Duganella dendranthematis: one gene and its partner. The protein of the gene in region 1 interacts with the protein of each later gene in a pairwise test. Links are inferred from orthologs where the notes say so. Each region holds a gene or a part of one and is shown in the gene's direction. Other genes may lie near its edges.

Region 1 (7,847 bases):
CGCGGCCGGGTTCAGGCCCAGGTCGGCGTCGCGGATGGCCTTTTCAATTGCGCCGGCCATTTTCTTTTCAAACGGCTGCACGCCGATGGTGCGGGCGTCGACCAAGGTCAGGTTGGCCACCTGGCTGATGGCGGTCGGGCTACCATAGTAGTCGACCGTCACGTGATCGAGGATGCCGGTGTGGGCACGGCCGGTACGGACTTTGGCCAGGTCACCACGCAGGGTTTCCAGCGATTTGGTCATGCGCTCTTGGGCGTTCTTTTTAACGTCAGCTGCGGACATTGCTGCTCTCCTGTATATCTGAAATATCTAAATTTAAACGTGAACCAGTGTACCCTCATCCTCGCCCATGATGACGCGCATCAGCGCACCCGGCTTGGTGATGGAGAACACCTTGATCGGCAGTTTCTGGTCGCGGCACAGCGCGAAGGCGGTGGCGTCCATGACCTGCAAGTGCTTGGCAATCGCTTCATCGAAGCTGATCGAGTGGTACAGCGTGGCGTTGGGGTCTTTCTTGGGATCGGCAGTGTACACGCCATCGACCTTGGTGGCTTTCAGCACGATCTCGGCACTCATTTCCGAACCGCGCAGGGCCGCGGCGGTGTCGGTGGTGAAGAACGGGTTGCCGGTGCCGGCCGCGAACACCACGACCTTGCCTTCTTCCAGGTACTGCAGCGCTTTCGGGCGCACATACGGCTCGACCACCTGCTCGATGCCGATCGCCGACATCACGCGCGCGGTGACACCAACATGGCGCATGGCGTCGGCCAGGGCCAGCGCGTTCATCACGGTGGCCAGCATGCCCATGTAGTCGGCGGTGGCGCGGTCCATGCCTTGGGCGCCCGGCGCCACACCACGGAAGATATTGCCGCCGCCAATGACGATCGCCAGTTCCACGCCCAGTTTCGCGACCTCGGCCACATCGGCCACCGTCCGTTCGATCGTGGCGCGATTGATGCCGTAAGGATCATCGCCCATCAGGGCTTCGCCGGACAATTTGAGGAGGACGCGCTTGTAGGCTGGTTTGGACATGAGACGGGGCTCCTAATGATTGGTTGTTCGGGGTAAGTCTGCCGGCGCCTATGATACCTCGCCCGACGCCGGGCACTGCTGCGGGCTTAAAAAAACGGGCCTCTCGGCCCGTTTTCTGTATTACGCTCCTTTGGAAGCGGCTACTTGCGCAGCCACTTCAGCGGCGAAGTCGTCCACCTTCTTCTCGATGCCCTCGCCCACCACGTACATCACGAACGCTTTGACGGTGGTCGATTTTTCTTTCAGCATCTGCTCGATCGATTGCTTGTCGTTTTTCACGAAAGCCTGGTTCAGCAGCGATACTTCTTTCAGGTACTTCTGGACCGAGCCTTCCAGACGCTTGGCGACGATGTCGGCAGGCTGTACTGGTTTGCCGGCAGCCACGGCGGCAGCTGCATCTTCGTCGGCTTTCAGCTTGGCCACCGAACGCTCTTTTTCGATCAGTTCGGCAGGAACCTGGTCAGCCGACAGCGACACTGGCTTCATCGCGGCGATGTGCATGGCCACGTCTTTACCGACTTGCTCGTCGGCGCCGTCGAATTCGACCATCACGCCGATGCGGGTGCCGTGCAGGTACGAGGCCAGCTTGGCGGTGGTTTCGAAACGCTGGAAGCGGCGGATCGACATGTTTTCGCCGATTTTACCGATCAGGGCAGCGCGCACTTCGTCCAGCGTTTTGCCGTCGTCGCCAGCTGGCAGGGCCAGCAGGGCAGCCACGTCGGCCGGGTTCTTTTCAGCCACCAGACGGGCGGCGGTGTTGGCCAGGTTCAGGAAATCGTCGTTTTTCGCCACGAAGTCGGTTTCCGAGTTCACTTCCACCAGGGCGCCGACGCCGTTGGCGATGTAGGTCGCGACCACGCCTTCGGCGGTGATGCGGCTGGCGGCTTTACCAGCCTTGCCACCCAGCTTGACGCGCAGGATCTCTTCCGCACGACCCATGTCGCCTTCGGCTTCGGTCAGTGCTTTTTTGCATTCCATCATCGGCGCGTCGGTTTTCGCGCGCAGTTCGCCTACCATTGCTGCGGTAATAGCTGCCATGTGTTTCTCCTGTATTTCGATCTGATAATCGGTATTCGGGGTGGTGAGCAAGATGCTCTAACCATTTACGTTAAAAAAAAGGGGGAGCTGTTGGCCACCCCTTTTTCCTTACAGCCAATCAGGAACGCTTACGCTTGTTCGCTGACTTCGACGAATTCGTCGCCGGCTGCGGCTTTCACCATTTCAACTACTTCGTTACCGGCAGCGGCACGGCCTTCCAGGATGGCATCTGCCACGCCGCGGGCGTACAGCGTGATGGCTTTCGACGAGTCATCATTACCTGGAATTACGTACTGCACGCCTTCTGGCGAGTGGTTGGTATCGACCACGCCGATCACTGGGATGCCCAGTTTTGCGGCTTCGGTGATGGCGCCTTTATGGTAGCCAACGTCAACGACGAAGATAGCGTCAGGAACGCCGCCCATGTCTTTGATGCCGCCGATCGATTTTTGCAGCTTGACGATTTCGCGTTGGAACATCAGCGCTTCTTTTTTCGACATCTTCTCAGCCGAACCGTCCGCAATCGCCGCTTCCATGTCTTTCAGACGCTTGATCGAGGTTTTGATGGTTTTGAAGTTGGTCAGCATGCCGCCCAGCCAACGCTGGTCAACAAAAGGAACGCCTGCGCGCTGGGCTTCAGCGGCGATGATATCGCGTGCTTGACGCTTGGTGCCTACCATCAGGATGGTGCCACGGTTGGCGGCAACCTGTTTCACGTGTTTCATCGCTTCTTGATACATACCCATCGTCTTTTCCAAGTTGATGATATGGATCTTGTTACGGTGACCAAAGATGAACGGCGCCATCTTTGGGTTCCAGAAACGGGTTTGGTGACCGAAGTGGACACCGGCTTCCAGCATTTCGCGCATAGTTACGGACATAATATTACTCCAGGGTTAGTTCCGGAATCCGATCTGTGACCTGGCTAAGCCTGGCACCCTTGTTGACCGGATTCGAGTTTATAAATGAAATTAACAACATTGCTTAAACCGAATTCAAGCAACCCGAGATTCTACCCTAAAAACAGCCACTTGCGCAAGATTTCTGACTCTGACAGCACCTGCCCCATATGTGTGCGACCGCACCAAGATGTTGCGAAACATCAAAAAATCTCGCCTTCCATGCTCAAAAGATGCAGAAACTGTAATATCATCGCAGTTATTAATTCCGATGATTTAATATTCGTTGCGCCCAGCCCATGCGATAGCGTCGTTTTCGAAAGATCGCCATCATGTCGTTACTCTTAGCTACCGCGCTCGCGGCTGCCATTCAGCCTAGTTGCTCCTGGGATCATCCTGGCCGCAATCCGTACACCGGCAGCCCGGCTGCCGCCATCGACCGCTACACCGACATTCCGGCAAGCGTGCGCAGCACGCTCAAGCGCCGCCTGGCAGACCGCCAGCCGGACGACACCGTCAGCATCACCCGCGACCATATCGCCGGCAAGAGCCAGTACGACACCACCATCCGCGACATGCATTTCGGCGCCGCGTCGGTCTGCGGCACCGTGACCCGCAACAAGTGGGACGAACTGCGCGCCGAACCGGCCGCCGTGTATTGCGAGGGTGAACACTGCATCCTGGTGCCCAAGATCTGCGGCAACGTCAGCCGCATCACGCGCCTGGCGCCGGCCGTGGCGCAAGCCAAGCCGCCCAAGAAACCGCAGGAATTTTCCGACATCAGCCTGGTCGACGCCGACGCGCCCGATCTCGATGACGTGACGAGCCGCCTGGCCCGCACCATGTCCGACCTGGGCCTGGACGATTTCGTGCCCGAAGGCGCCACTCTGGCTGACGCCGACCAGCGGGCCCGCGACATGGCGCACCGCTTCGGCCCCGGAGGCGCGGGCGCGGATGGCATCGACAGTGTAGCCGCACCAGTGCCGGAAGCCGAGACCTGGGCCATGCTGCTGAGCGGCCTGGGCATGATGGGCTGGCTGGCCCGCCGCCGCGCCAGTGCGGCCGCCAAAGCCGCCGCCAACGCTGCGACCTGAAGCTTCCCTCTGCCGGCGCCACACCGCCAGCCCCGGCGTCGTTTATAATTTCCATATATTGCACGCCACGCGCCCCGCTTCCGTTGCGGCCGGCGCGGCTGGCGCGTTCACCGTTTACCTAGCTGATTGCGATCCACTATGTCTATTACCATCAAAACCGCCGAAGATATCGAAGGCATGCGCATCGCCGGCCGCCTCGGCTCCGAAGTGCTGGACTACATCACCCCGTTCGTCAAGCCGGGTGTCACCACCGGCGAGCTGGACCGCCTGTGCCATGAGTACATGGTCAACGTCCAGGGCACGATCCCGGCGCCGCTGAATTACAGCCCGCCAGGCTACACGCCCTACCCGAAGGCCATCTGCACCTCGGTCAACGACGTTATCTGCCACGGCATTCCGGGCGATAAAGTGCTGAAAAACGGCGACGTGGTCAACCTCGACATCACCGTCATCAAGGACGGCTACCACGGCGACAACAGCCGCATGTTCTTCATCGGCGAACCGTCGATCCTGGCCAAGCGCCTGTCGGACATCACCTATGAATGCATGTGGCTGGGCATCGAGCAGGTCAAGCCGGGCGCCACGCTGGGCGACATCGGCCACGCCATCCAGCAGCACGCCGAGAAAGCCGGCTACAGCGTGGTGCGCGAATTCTGCGGCCACGGCATCGGCAAGGTGTTCCACGAAGAGCCGCAGGTGCTGCACTACGGCAAGCCCGGCACCGGCGTCACGCTGGAAGCCGGCATGATCTTCACCATCGAGCCGATGATCAACGCCGGCCGCCGCGAAATCCGCGAAATGGGCGACGGCTGGACCATCAAAACCAAGGACCGCAGCCTGTCGGCGCAGTGGGAACACATGCTGCTGGTGACCGATACCGGTTACGAGGTGCTGACGCTGTCGGCCGGCAGCCCGCCGCCGCCGGCGTTCGTCACCGGCATGGCCGGCCAGGGTGCGGCCAACCCTGCCAAGGCAGCGTAATCCCGTGAACGCGGCCGTGATGCGGAACCAATTGCGCGAGCAGCTCAAGCGCCAGCTGAAGGCCGACCGCCAGGTCGTCATTGCCGCCTTCAAGGAAGACGGCAAGCCGGAAAAGCTGCTGCGCAGCCTGCGCCAGAGCGTCGACGCGGTGCTGACCACCGCCTGGCATGTGGCCGGCCTGCCGGAGCAGACCGCGCTGGTCGGCGTCGGCGGCTATGGCCGCGGCGAGCTGTTCCCCTATTCCGACGTCGACCTGCTGATCCTGCTGCAGCAAGCGCCGGACGCGGCCACCACGGAAAAACTGGAAGAGCTGGTGCAGCTGCTGTGGGATCTGGGCCTGGAAATCGGCCACAGCATCCGCACGGTCGATGAGTGCCTGACCGAATCGGCGGCCGACATCACGGTGCAAACCAGCCTGCTGGAAGCGCGCATCATCTGCGGCGACGAGCAGCTGTTCGCCGAACTGCAGCACCGCTACGACGCGGCGATGGACCCGCGCGCCTTCTACCACGCCAAGCTGCTGGAGATGAACCAGCGCCACGCCAAGTACGAGGACACCGCCTTCAGCCTGGAGCCGAACTGCAAGGAAAGCCCGGGCGGCCTGCGCGACCTGCAGGTGATCCTGTGGCTGGTGAAGGCGGCCGGCCTGGCCAGCTCGTGGCGCACGCTGGCCACCAGCGGCCTGATCACGCAGACCGAGGCGCGCCAGCTGATGGAAAAGGAGCGCGCCTTCAAGGACATCCGCGTGCGCCTGCACCTGCACGCCGGCCGCCGCGAAGACCGGCTGGTGTTCGACGTCCAGACCGCGATCGCCGAGTCGCTGGGCCTGACCGCCACCGGCAGCGGCGCCAGCATGCGCCGCGCCAGCGAGTACCTGATGCAGCGCTACTACTGGGCCGCCAAGACCGTCACCCAGCTCAACACCATCCTGCTGCAAAACATCGAGGAACGGCTGTTCCCGCAGGGCGGCGTGGCGGCGCCGATCAACGCCCGCTTCAACGATGTCAACGGCCTGATCGACATCGCCGAGGACGACACCTTCGAGAAGACGCCGTCGGCCATGCTGGAAATCTTCCTGCTGATGACCGAGCGGCCGGCGATCAAGGGCATGACGGCGCGCACCACCCGCGCGCTGTGGCACGAGCGTTTCCAGATCGACGCCGCCTTCCGCGCCGATCCGGCCAACCGCTCGCTGTTCCTGCAGATCATGCAGGCGCCGCGCGGCATCATCCACGCGCTGCGCCGCATGAACGACCTGTCGATCCTGGGCCGCTACCTGCCCAACTTCCGCAAGATCGTCGGCCAGATGCAGCACGACCTGTTCCACGTCTACACGGTGGACCAGCACATCCTGATGGTGGTGCGCAATATGCGCCGCTTCACGATGGCCGAGCATGCGCACGAATACCCGTTCTGCAGCCAGCTGATGGCCAACTTCCCCAAGCCGTGGGTGCTGTTCCTGGCGGCGCTGTTCCATGACATCGCCAAGGGCCGCGGCGGCGACCACTCCAAGCTGGGCATGGCCGACGCCGAACAGTTCTGCCTGGAACACGGCATGAGCGACGAGGACACCGAACTGGTGGTGTTCCTGGTCGAGAACCATCTGACCATGTCGCAGGTGGCGCAGAAGCAGGATCTGTCCGATCCGGATGTGATCCAGGCGTTTGCCAGACTGGTCGGCGACGAGCGCCACCTGACCGGCCTGTACCTGCTGACGGTGGCCGACATTCGCGGCACCAGCCCGAAAGTGTGGAACGCCTGGAAGGCCAAGCTGCTGGAAGACCTGTACAAGATCACGCTGCGGGTGCTGGGCGGCGAACCGCACAGCGCCGCCAACGAGCTGCGCAACCGCCAGGACGAGGCGCTCGCCACCCTACGCCTGTACGGCCTGGACGCCCACGCGCACGAAGCGTTCTGGAAGCAGCTGGACGTGGCCTATTTCCTGCGCCACGACGCCTCCGACATCGCCTGGCAGACGCGCGCGCTGTACGAGCGTTTCAACAGCGAGTCGCCGGTGGTCAAGTGCCGCCTGGCGCCGATCGGCGAAGGCTTGCAGATCGCGGTCTACATCAAGGATCAGCCGGACCTGTTCGCGCGTATTTGCAGCTATTTCGACCGCAAGAATTTCTCCATCCTCGACGCCAAGATCCACACCACGCGCCACGGCTATGCGCTCGACACCTTCCTGGTCACCGAGCAGAATTTCGCCAAGAACTACCGCGACATCATCAGCCTGATCGAGCACGAGCTGTGCGGCCTGCTGACCCGTCCGGAGCCGCTGCCGGCGCCGAACAAGGGCCGGCTGTCGCGCCTGTCGCGCACCTTCCCGATCCAGCCGACGGTCGACCTGCGTCCCGATGAGCGCGGCCAGTACTACCTGCTGTCGGTGGCGGCCAACGACCGCACCGGCCTGCTGTATGCGATCGCCAATGTGCTGACCAAATACAAGCTCAACCTGCACACGGCCAAGGTCATGACCCTGGGCGAGCGGGTGGAGGACGTGTTCCTGATCGACGGCCCGGCGCTGAACAACGCCCGCAACCAGATCCAGCTGGAAACCGACCTGCTGGACGCCATCAAAGTTTAACCCTGTTTTCAAAGAGTCCCCCATGTCTGAAGAATTACTCCGCCTGTCCAAACGCATGTCCGAACTGGGACTGTGCTCACGCCGCGAGGCCGACGAATGGATCGCGCGCGGCTGGGTCCGGGTTGACGGCAAAGTCATCTCCGAGCTGGGCACCAAGATTTATCCGAGCCAGCATGTGACGGTCGAGCGCCAGGCGGCGGCCGAGCAGTCCAAGCG
Region 2 (7,559 bases), 1.4 Mb from region 1 along the record:
TTGACGGCGATGGCGTTGCCGCCTGCGGCTTCGATTTCTGCAACCAGTGCTTCGGCGGCGCTGGCGGACGCGGCGTAACCGATTGCTACCGTTGCGCCTTCACGTGCCAGGCGGCGGGCGCTCGCGGCACCGATGCCACGCGAACCACCGTTGATGAAAGCGACTTTACCGTTCAGATTGGTGCTCATGATGTGTTCCTCTTGGAAGTGGTTAGTTGATGAACACAGTATGGGCGTCCGATTGCAGTGGCGGTAGTCATGAATGATCGCATTCATTTTCAACCAATGGTATCAATTAAGGCCGTGTGCCGCCCTCGACGGGAGCGCGCCAGCGCCGTCAGTCGTCGGCGGCTTTGAAGGGAATGTGCTCGGACAACTCGTCGATGTAGTCGTTCATGGCGGCGGTTTCCTGGGCCAGGAAATCGGCGATGGCGTCGGCGAAACGGCGGTCGGCCACCCAATGCGCCGACCAGGTCGGCGTTGGCACCAGGCCGCGCGACATCTTGTGCACGCCTTGCGCGCCGCCCTCAAAGCGGGCGATGCCGTGCTGGATACAGTAGTCGATCGACTGCACGTAGCAGGTTTCGAAATGCAGGCCGGAGACGAATTCCTGCGTGCCCCAGTAGCGGCCGTACATGATGTTACCGCCGACCAGGTTCAGCGCCACCGCCACTGGTTGCTCGCCGCGCCTGGCCAGCACGATCATCAAGCTGTCAGGCGTTTCCGCCAGCAGGCGCTGGAAGAAGGCCAGCGACAGATACGGCTTGGAGAAGTGCGCCTGGTAGGTCGATACATAGCACTGGTAGAAGAAACGCAGCACCTCGTCGGTGATGGCGCGGCCGGCCAGGTGCTCGAAATGGATGCCGGCGTCCTGCACGCGGCGGCGGTCCTGGCGCAGTTTTTTGCGCTTGTCCATTTTCATGGTGGCGAGGAAGGCGTCGAAGTCGGCGTAGTCCTGGTTCTCCCAGTGGAACTGCACGCCTTCACGCAGCATGTAGCCGGCATCGGCCAGCGCCTGCTTGTCCTGCTGGTCGGGGAACAAGATGTGCAGCGACGAGGTATCCAGCTGCTGCGCCAGTTGCAGTGCGGCGCGCGCCAGCAGTTGGCGGTCTTGCGCCGTGTGGGCCAGCAGCCGGCTGCCGGTCACCGGCGTGAACGGCACCGCCGACAGCAGTTTCGGATAGTAGGGGATGCCGTTGCGGTGGAAGGCGTCGGCCCAGGCATGGTCGAATACGTATTCGCCGCGGCTGTGCTCCTTCAGATAGAGCGGCATGGCGGCCTGCAGCACGCCGTCCCGGTGCAGCACCAGGTAGCGCGGCGACCAGCCGGTGCGGTCCGAGGCGCATTGCGTTTCGTGCAGCGCGTGCAGGAAAGTGTAGCTCAGCGTGGGATTGTCGCCCGCCAGCGCCTGCCACTGCGCCGGGTCGACCTCCGCCAATGAGTCGATGATCGTAAACTCTGCTTCTGCCACACTATCTCCTTCCACGTTGATGTGCCAGTCTAGCGCATGCGGGCGCGCTTTGCCCGTGCGATAATCGGATTTTGCGTACGCGAAAGACCCAACATGGCTTCGAATTTCTTCAATCTGTACACCCACGATTTTGCCCGCGTCGCGGTAGCCGCGCCGGTGTGCCGCATTGCCGATCCGGCCTACAACGCCGAACAGACCATCGCGCTGGCGGAACAGGCCGCCGCCCAAGGCGCCGCGCTGGTGGCCTTCCCCGAGCTGGGTCTGGCCGCCTATACCTGCGACGACCTGTTCCATCAGCGCGCCTTGCTGGACGGCGTGCTCGATGGCCTGGCGGCGATTCTTGACGCGTCCACCGACTGGAAGATGGCGGTGGTGGTCGGCGCGCCGCTGCGGGTGGAACATCAGTTGTACAACTGCGCGGTGGTGATCGCCAACGGCCAGATCCAGGGCGTGGTGCCGAAAAGCTATCTGCCCAACTACGGCGAGTTTTACGAGGCGCGCCAGTTCAGCAGCGGCGATTACGCGGTCGCCACCGAGATCGACCTGCTGGGCGAGCGCGTGCAGTTCGGCTCGGGCCTGCTGTTTGAAGTGGCCGACCTGCCGCTGCTCAAATTCCACGTCGAGATTTGCGAGGACGTCTGGGTGCCGGTGCCGCCGTCGTCGTTCGCGGCGCTGGCCGGCGCTACCGTGCTGGTCAACCTGTCGGCGTCGAATGCGCTGGTGGGCAAGGCCAACTACCGCAACCAGCTGGTCGGCCAGCAATCGGCGCGCTGCATCGCCGCTTATCTGTACACCTCGGCCGGCGGCGGCGAGTCCAGCACCGACATGGCGTGGGACGGGCAGGGCGTGATTTTCGAGAACGGCGAACTGCTGAACGAAGCCAAGCGCTTTGTCGACGAACCGTCGCTGACCTTTGCCGATATCGACCTCGAGCGCCTGTCGCGCGAACGCATGCGCATGAACACGTTCGCGCAATCAGTGCAGCGCCACGCGGCGGAGGTCGGCAAGTTTCGCACCGTGTTCTTCCCGCTAGAACTCGAACACGACCAGCCGCTGGCGCTGAAGCGCTGCATCGAACGCTTCCCGTATGTGCCGGCCGACGCGCGCCGCCGCGACGAGCGCTGCAACGAGGTCTACCACATCCAGGTGCAGGCGCTGGCCCAGCGCCTGACCACCAGCGGTCTTAAGAAAGTGGTGATCGGCATTTCCGGCGGTCTCGATTCGACCCACGCGCTGCTGGTCTGCGCGCGCGTGATGGACAAGCTGAAACTGCCGCGCACCAACATCCTGGCCTACACCATGCCCGGCTTCGCCACCAGCGAACGCACGCTGAAGCAGGCGCATGCGCTGATGAAGCTGGTCGGCTGCACGGCGCAGGAAATCGATATCCGCCCAAGCTGTATTCAGATGCTGAAGGATCTGAACCACCCGTACTCGGAGGGCAAGGAACAGTACGACATCACGTTTGAAAACGTCCAGGCCGGCGAGCGCACCAACCACTTGTTCCGCCTGGCGAACCACCACGGCGGGCTGGTGATCGGCACCGGCGACCTGAGCGAACTGGCATTAGGCTGGTGCACCTACGGCGTGGGCGATCATATGTCGCACTACAACGTCAACGCCAGTGTGCCGAAGACGCTGATCTCGCACCTGGTGCGCTGGGTGGCCGAGTCCGGCGTGATCGGCCGCAACGACGCGCAAGTACTGCTCGACATCCTCGGCACCGAGATCAGTCCCGAGCTGGTGCCCGGCGCCGCCGGCGGCCAGCCGGAGCAGCGCACGGAAAGCACCATCGGCCCGTACGAGCTGCAAGACTTCAACCTGTACTACGTGCTGCGCTTCGGCTTCAACCCGTCCAAGGTGGCGTTCCTGTCGCATACAGCGTGGAAGGACAAGGAGCAGGGCCGCTGGCCGGATGGCGAGCACGTCACGCGCAACCAGTACGACCTGGCCGCGATTGCGAAGAATCTCGGCATCTTCCTCGACCGCTTCTTCCGCACCAGCCAGTTCAAGCGCAGCTGCGTGCCGAATGCACCGAAGGTGGGCAGCGGCGGTTCGCTGTCGCCGCGCGGCGATTGGCGGGCGCCGAGCGATGCGCAAAGCGTTGTTTGGATGGAAGAACTACGCGCCATTCCGGTGCATGTGTAAAGAATAAGCTTATGTACATGGACAGCACGCGAGGGTCGATTACAATACAATCAAAGCATGCAGTCTGCTGCCCGGATTTTCGATTTGGATATAAGGAGAAGTCATGAAACAGATTACCGCAGTGATCAAGCCGTTCAAGCTGGACGAGGTGCGTGAGGCACTGGCTGAGGTCAACGTTACCGGTTTGACCGTCACCGAGGTGAAAGGCTTTGGCCGCCAGAAGGGCCATACCGAACTGTATCGCGGCGCCGAATACGTGGTCGACTTCCTGCCGAAAGTGAAGGTCGAAGTGGTGGTCGATGACGGCGTGGCCGAACAGGTGGTGGACGCTATCATCAAGGCGGCCCGCACCGGCAAGATCGGCGACGGCAAAATCTTTGTGCAAAACGTGGAGCAGGTGATCCGCATCCGTACCGGCGAGACGGGACCGGACGCCGTGTAAAACGCTTTCCACTTCATTTGAAATGCCGGCTTAGCCGGCATTTTTTTTGCCACTTATTGCCGATGTGGAAGCGCTCCCCAATTTTGCCAATTGAGTCAGTGGCAAAATAAAATCTACGTTGACAGCGTTTTCTAAGAATTTCCCCTTGTTACCTCTTGTTTAGCGAGTGAGGTTAAACAGCGACACTGAATCTGGAACTATTTGTTCGGTCATCGCATTAATGTTAGCTTGCATACACCGGCACGCGAGGCCGGATAAAAAAATGAGGGAGACATACTTTGATCACGCAACAGATGACGGCCGCTGCCATGGCCGTGCCCCCACTTGTCCCGGCTCCGGGACACTACACCGCCGCTTATTCGCGCACAAATGAAAACGTTGTCATAGCTTGCCCATTTTAAGGAGATGAAATGAGCAGCAATGACGTGCATGGCGGCCCGATTCGCAGGATTGTCATCGTCGGCGGCGGCACCGCCGGCTGGATGACGGCCGCGCCGCTGGCGCAGCGCCTGTTGCGCCATCCCACCCAGCCGTGCGCGGTGACGCTGGTGGAGTCGCCTGAAATCGGTACCATCGGCGTCGGCGAGGCGACCCTGCCGACCATCCGCGCCTACAATGCGGCGCTGGGGCTGGATGCAGACGACTTTATCGCCAGGACCCAGGCCAGCTACAAGCTGGGCATTGAATTCAAGGACTGGGGCCACATCGGCAACCGTTTCTTCCATCCGTTCGGCGATTTCGGTCCGCCGCTGGCGGGCATCGGCGCGCACCAGCATTGGCTGCGCCTGGCGCAGGCGTTCAACAGCATGCCGGACATCGAGAACTGGTCGGTGGCCTCGGTCATGGCGCGTCACGGCAAGTTCACGCCGCCGAACGAGCAGACGCCGGGCATGACCGACGCCTATTCCTACGGCTTCCATTTTGACGCCAGCCTGTACGCCGCCTATCTGCGCGACTACGCGGTCACCCGCGGCGTCGAGCGCGTCGAAGGCATGATTGTTGACGTCGAGCAGCATCCGGAAAGCGGCTTCGTCACCGCCGTCAAGCTGGCTGACGGCCGCCGCCTCGAAGGCGACCTGTTCATCGACTGCTCGGGCTTTCGCGGTCTGCTGATCGAAGGCGCGCTGAAGGCCGGCTACGAGGACTGGAGCGAATACCTGCCGTGCAACAGCGCGCAGGCGGTGCCATGCGCGTCGGTGGAACAGCTGACGCCGTACACCCGTTCGACCGCCAAGGAGGCCGGCTGGCTGTGGCGCATTCCGCTGCAGCACCGCACCGGCAACGGCTATGTGTACAGCAACGGCTTTACCAGCGACGCGCGCGCACGCCAGGTGCTGCTCGACGGTCTCGACGGCGCCGCGCTGGACGAGCCGCGCCAGCTGCGCTTCGTCACCGGCCGCCGCCGCCAGTCGTGGGTCAAGAATGTGGTGGCGATTGGGCTGTCGGCTGGCTTCATCGAGCCGCTGGAATCGACCAGCATCAACCTGATCGAAACGGCGGTCGGCAAGCTGGTGGAACTGTTCCCGGAGCGCGATTGCAGCCCGGCGCTGGCCAACGAATTCAACCGCGTGATGGGCGGCCGCTACGAATCGGTGCGCGACTTCATCGTGCTGCACTACAAGCTGACCAAGCGTAACGATTCGGATTTCTGGCGCTACTGCGCCGACATGGCGATCCCGGATTCGCTGCGCCACCAGATCGAACTGTTCCGCGAGACCGGACGGGTGGCCATCCTCGACCGCGCCGGCTTCGCCGAACCGTCGTTCGTGGCGATGATGATGGGCCTGGGCGCGATGCCGAAGCGCCATGACCCGCTGGCGGAGCGCGTCGACATTCGCGCGGTGCACGGCCACTTCGCCGAATTGCGCGACCTGATCACGCAGGCCGTCGCGCGCATGCCGGATCACGGCGCGTATGTCGCCGGCCAGGCGGCGAGCGCGGCAAGCAATCACAAACTGAGGGAGGCATAAACCTTTCAACGATTATTGGCGTCAAGTGAATCACAAAAAACCTACAAGAGGGAGAGAGACAAAATGAATAAATTACAGAAAACTGCGATCGCCGCTGCGGTCGCGCAGGTGGTTGTGCTGCACGCCGTGCCGGCATGGGCGCAAACTGCGGATACCCCAAGCGTCGGACCGGTGGTGGTGGTCAGCGGCCAGCGCGCCGCCCTGCAATCCGCCCAAAAACTCAAACAGGATTCCGACGAGGTGGTCGACTCGATCGTCGCCGAAGACATCGGCAAGCTGCCGGACCGGTCGGTCACCGAAGTGCTGCAGCGTATCGCCGGCGTCACCATCGACCGCAATATGGCGGGCGACCCGAACCGCCAATCGGTGGAAGGTTCCGGCGTCTCGGTGCGCGGCCTGACCTACGTGCGCTCGGAAATCAACGGCCGCGACGCGTTCTCGGCCGGTGGCGGCCGCTCGCTCGGCTTCTCCGACGTGGCGCCGGAACTGATGGCCGGCGTGGATGTCTACAAGAATCCGTCGGCGGAACAAGTGGAAGGCGCTGTCGCCGGCCTGGTCAATCTGCGTACCGCCATGCCGTTCGACTTCAAGGGCTTCAAGGGTACGGTAGGGGTGTCGGAATCGTATTCGACGCTGCGCCAGGGCAAACCATCGCCAACCGCCACCGTGCTGCTGTCGAACCGCTGGCAGACCGACATCGGCGAGATCGGCGCGCTGATCGACTTCGCCCATGCCAAGAGCCCGAGCCGCTCGGACGGCGTCGGCGTCGACCCGTATTTCCCGCACGTGAACTCGACCGATCCTGCGCTGTACGACCGCAACAAGACGCAATGGATACCGCTGGGCGTCGGCTACCGCTCGCAGGAATTCGACCGCACCCGCCGCGGCGATTACGCGGCCTTCCAATGGAAGCCGAACAAGGACCTGACCGCCGGCCTGACCTACTTCAAGACCCGCTACAAGGAAGACCTGGACGAGCACGTGGTAGCGTCGTCCGAGGACAAGTGGTATCAGCAGGTTGCCAGCGCCAATTCGGTATTCGACAGCAATGGCGCATTCCAGAGCGGCACCATCTCGAATCCGACCTATGGCGGTTCGCCGTTCAACAGCTCGCAGCGCATCAACACGCGTGAATCGAGCACCCGCGACATCTCGCTGAACGTGCAGTGGCGCGTGTCGCCGGACCTGACCTGGACCAATGACTTCCAGCACGTGCGCTCGACCACCGAGGGCTTCGACGCCGACGTCTCGACCGGCTTCATCCTGCCGAACCAGACCATGGACATGACCGGCAAGGTGCCACAGATCGGTCTCGGCTCGGAAGCCTACATGGCCAACGCGCACAACTACTACTGGGCCTACACCCAGGAGGCGCTGGACCGCGCCACGGCCACCCAGAAAGCCTGGAAATCGGACGTCAAGTATTCGTTCGACGATCCGGTGCTGCGCGACATCCGCTTCGGCGTGCGCCTGGCCAATCGCGAAGGCGACAACAACAAGGCGCAGAAGTTCTACAACTGGCAGGCCAT

What was found. Proteins that work in one complex are often made in the same cells at the same time.
Region 2: the proteins of HH213_RS27390 (region 1) and HH213_RS21190 interact in binary tests that used the Escherichia coli proteins (3 or more experiments, as listed by UniProt). The link is inferred for Duganella dendranthematis from one-to-one orthologs.

Annotation. Positions count from the first base shown.
Region 1 is NZ_CP051684.1:5,979,236-5,987,082, forward strand. Bases 4,735-7,847 are described here. They hold HH213_RS27390 ([protein-PII] uridylyltransferase), read left to right. Parts: upstream 4,735-5,063; coding sequence 5,064-7,631; downstream 7,632-7,847. Other genes in these bases: map (type I methionyl aminopeptidase), read left to right, coding at 4,735-5,044; HH213_RS27395 (pseudouridine synthase), read left to right, coding at 7,654-7,847. Also shown: frr (ribosome recycling factor), read right to left, coding at 1-282; pyrH (UMP kinase), read right to left, coding at 316-1,032; tsf (translation elongation factor Ts), read right to left, coding at 1,153-2,070; rpsB (30S ribosomal protein S2), read right to left, coding at 2,199-2,951; HH213_RS27380 (MHFG family PEP-CTERM protein), read left to right, coding at 3,302-4,063; more of map, read left to right, coding at 4,202-4,734.
Region 2 is NZ_CP051684.1:4,611,305-4,618,863, forward strand. What follows is about bases 2,566-5,390. They hold HH213_RS21190 (P-II family nitrogen regulator), read left to right. Parts: upstream 2,566-3,721; coding sequence 3,722-4,060; downstream 4,061-5,390. Other genes in these bases: HH213_RS21185 (NAD(+) synthase), read left to right, coding at 2,566-3,618; HH213_RS21195 (tryptophan halogenase family protein), read left to right, coding at 4,471-5,390. Outside these bases: HH213_RS21175 (SDR family oxidoreductase), read right to left, coding at 1-188; HH213_RS21180 (GNAT family N-acetyltransferase), read right to left, coding at 337-1,470; more of HH213_RS21185, read left to right, coding at 1,564-2,565; more of HH213_RS21195, read left to right, coding at 5,391-6,030; HH213_RS21200 (TonB-dependent receptor), read left to right, coding at 6,094-7,559. UniProt on the Escherichia coli protein: P-II indirectly controls the transcription of the glutamine synthetase gene (glnA). P-II prevents NR-II-catalyzed conversion of NR-I to NR-I-phosphate, the transcriptional activator of GlnA. When P-II is uridylylated to P-II-UMP, these events are reversed.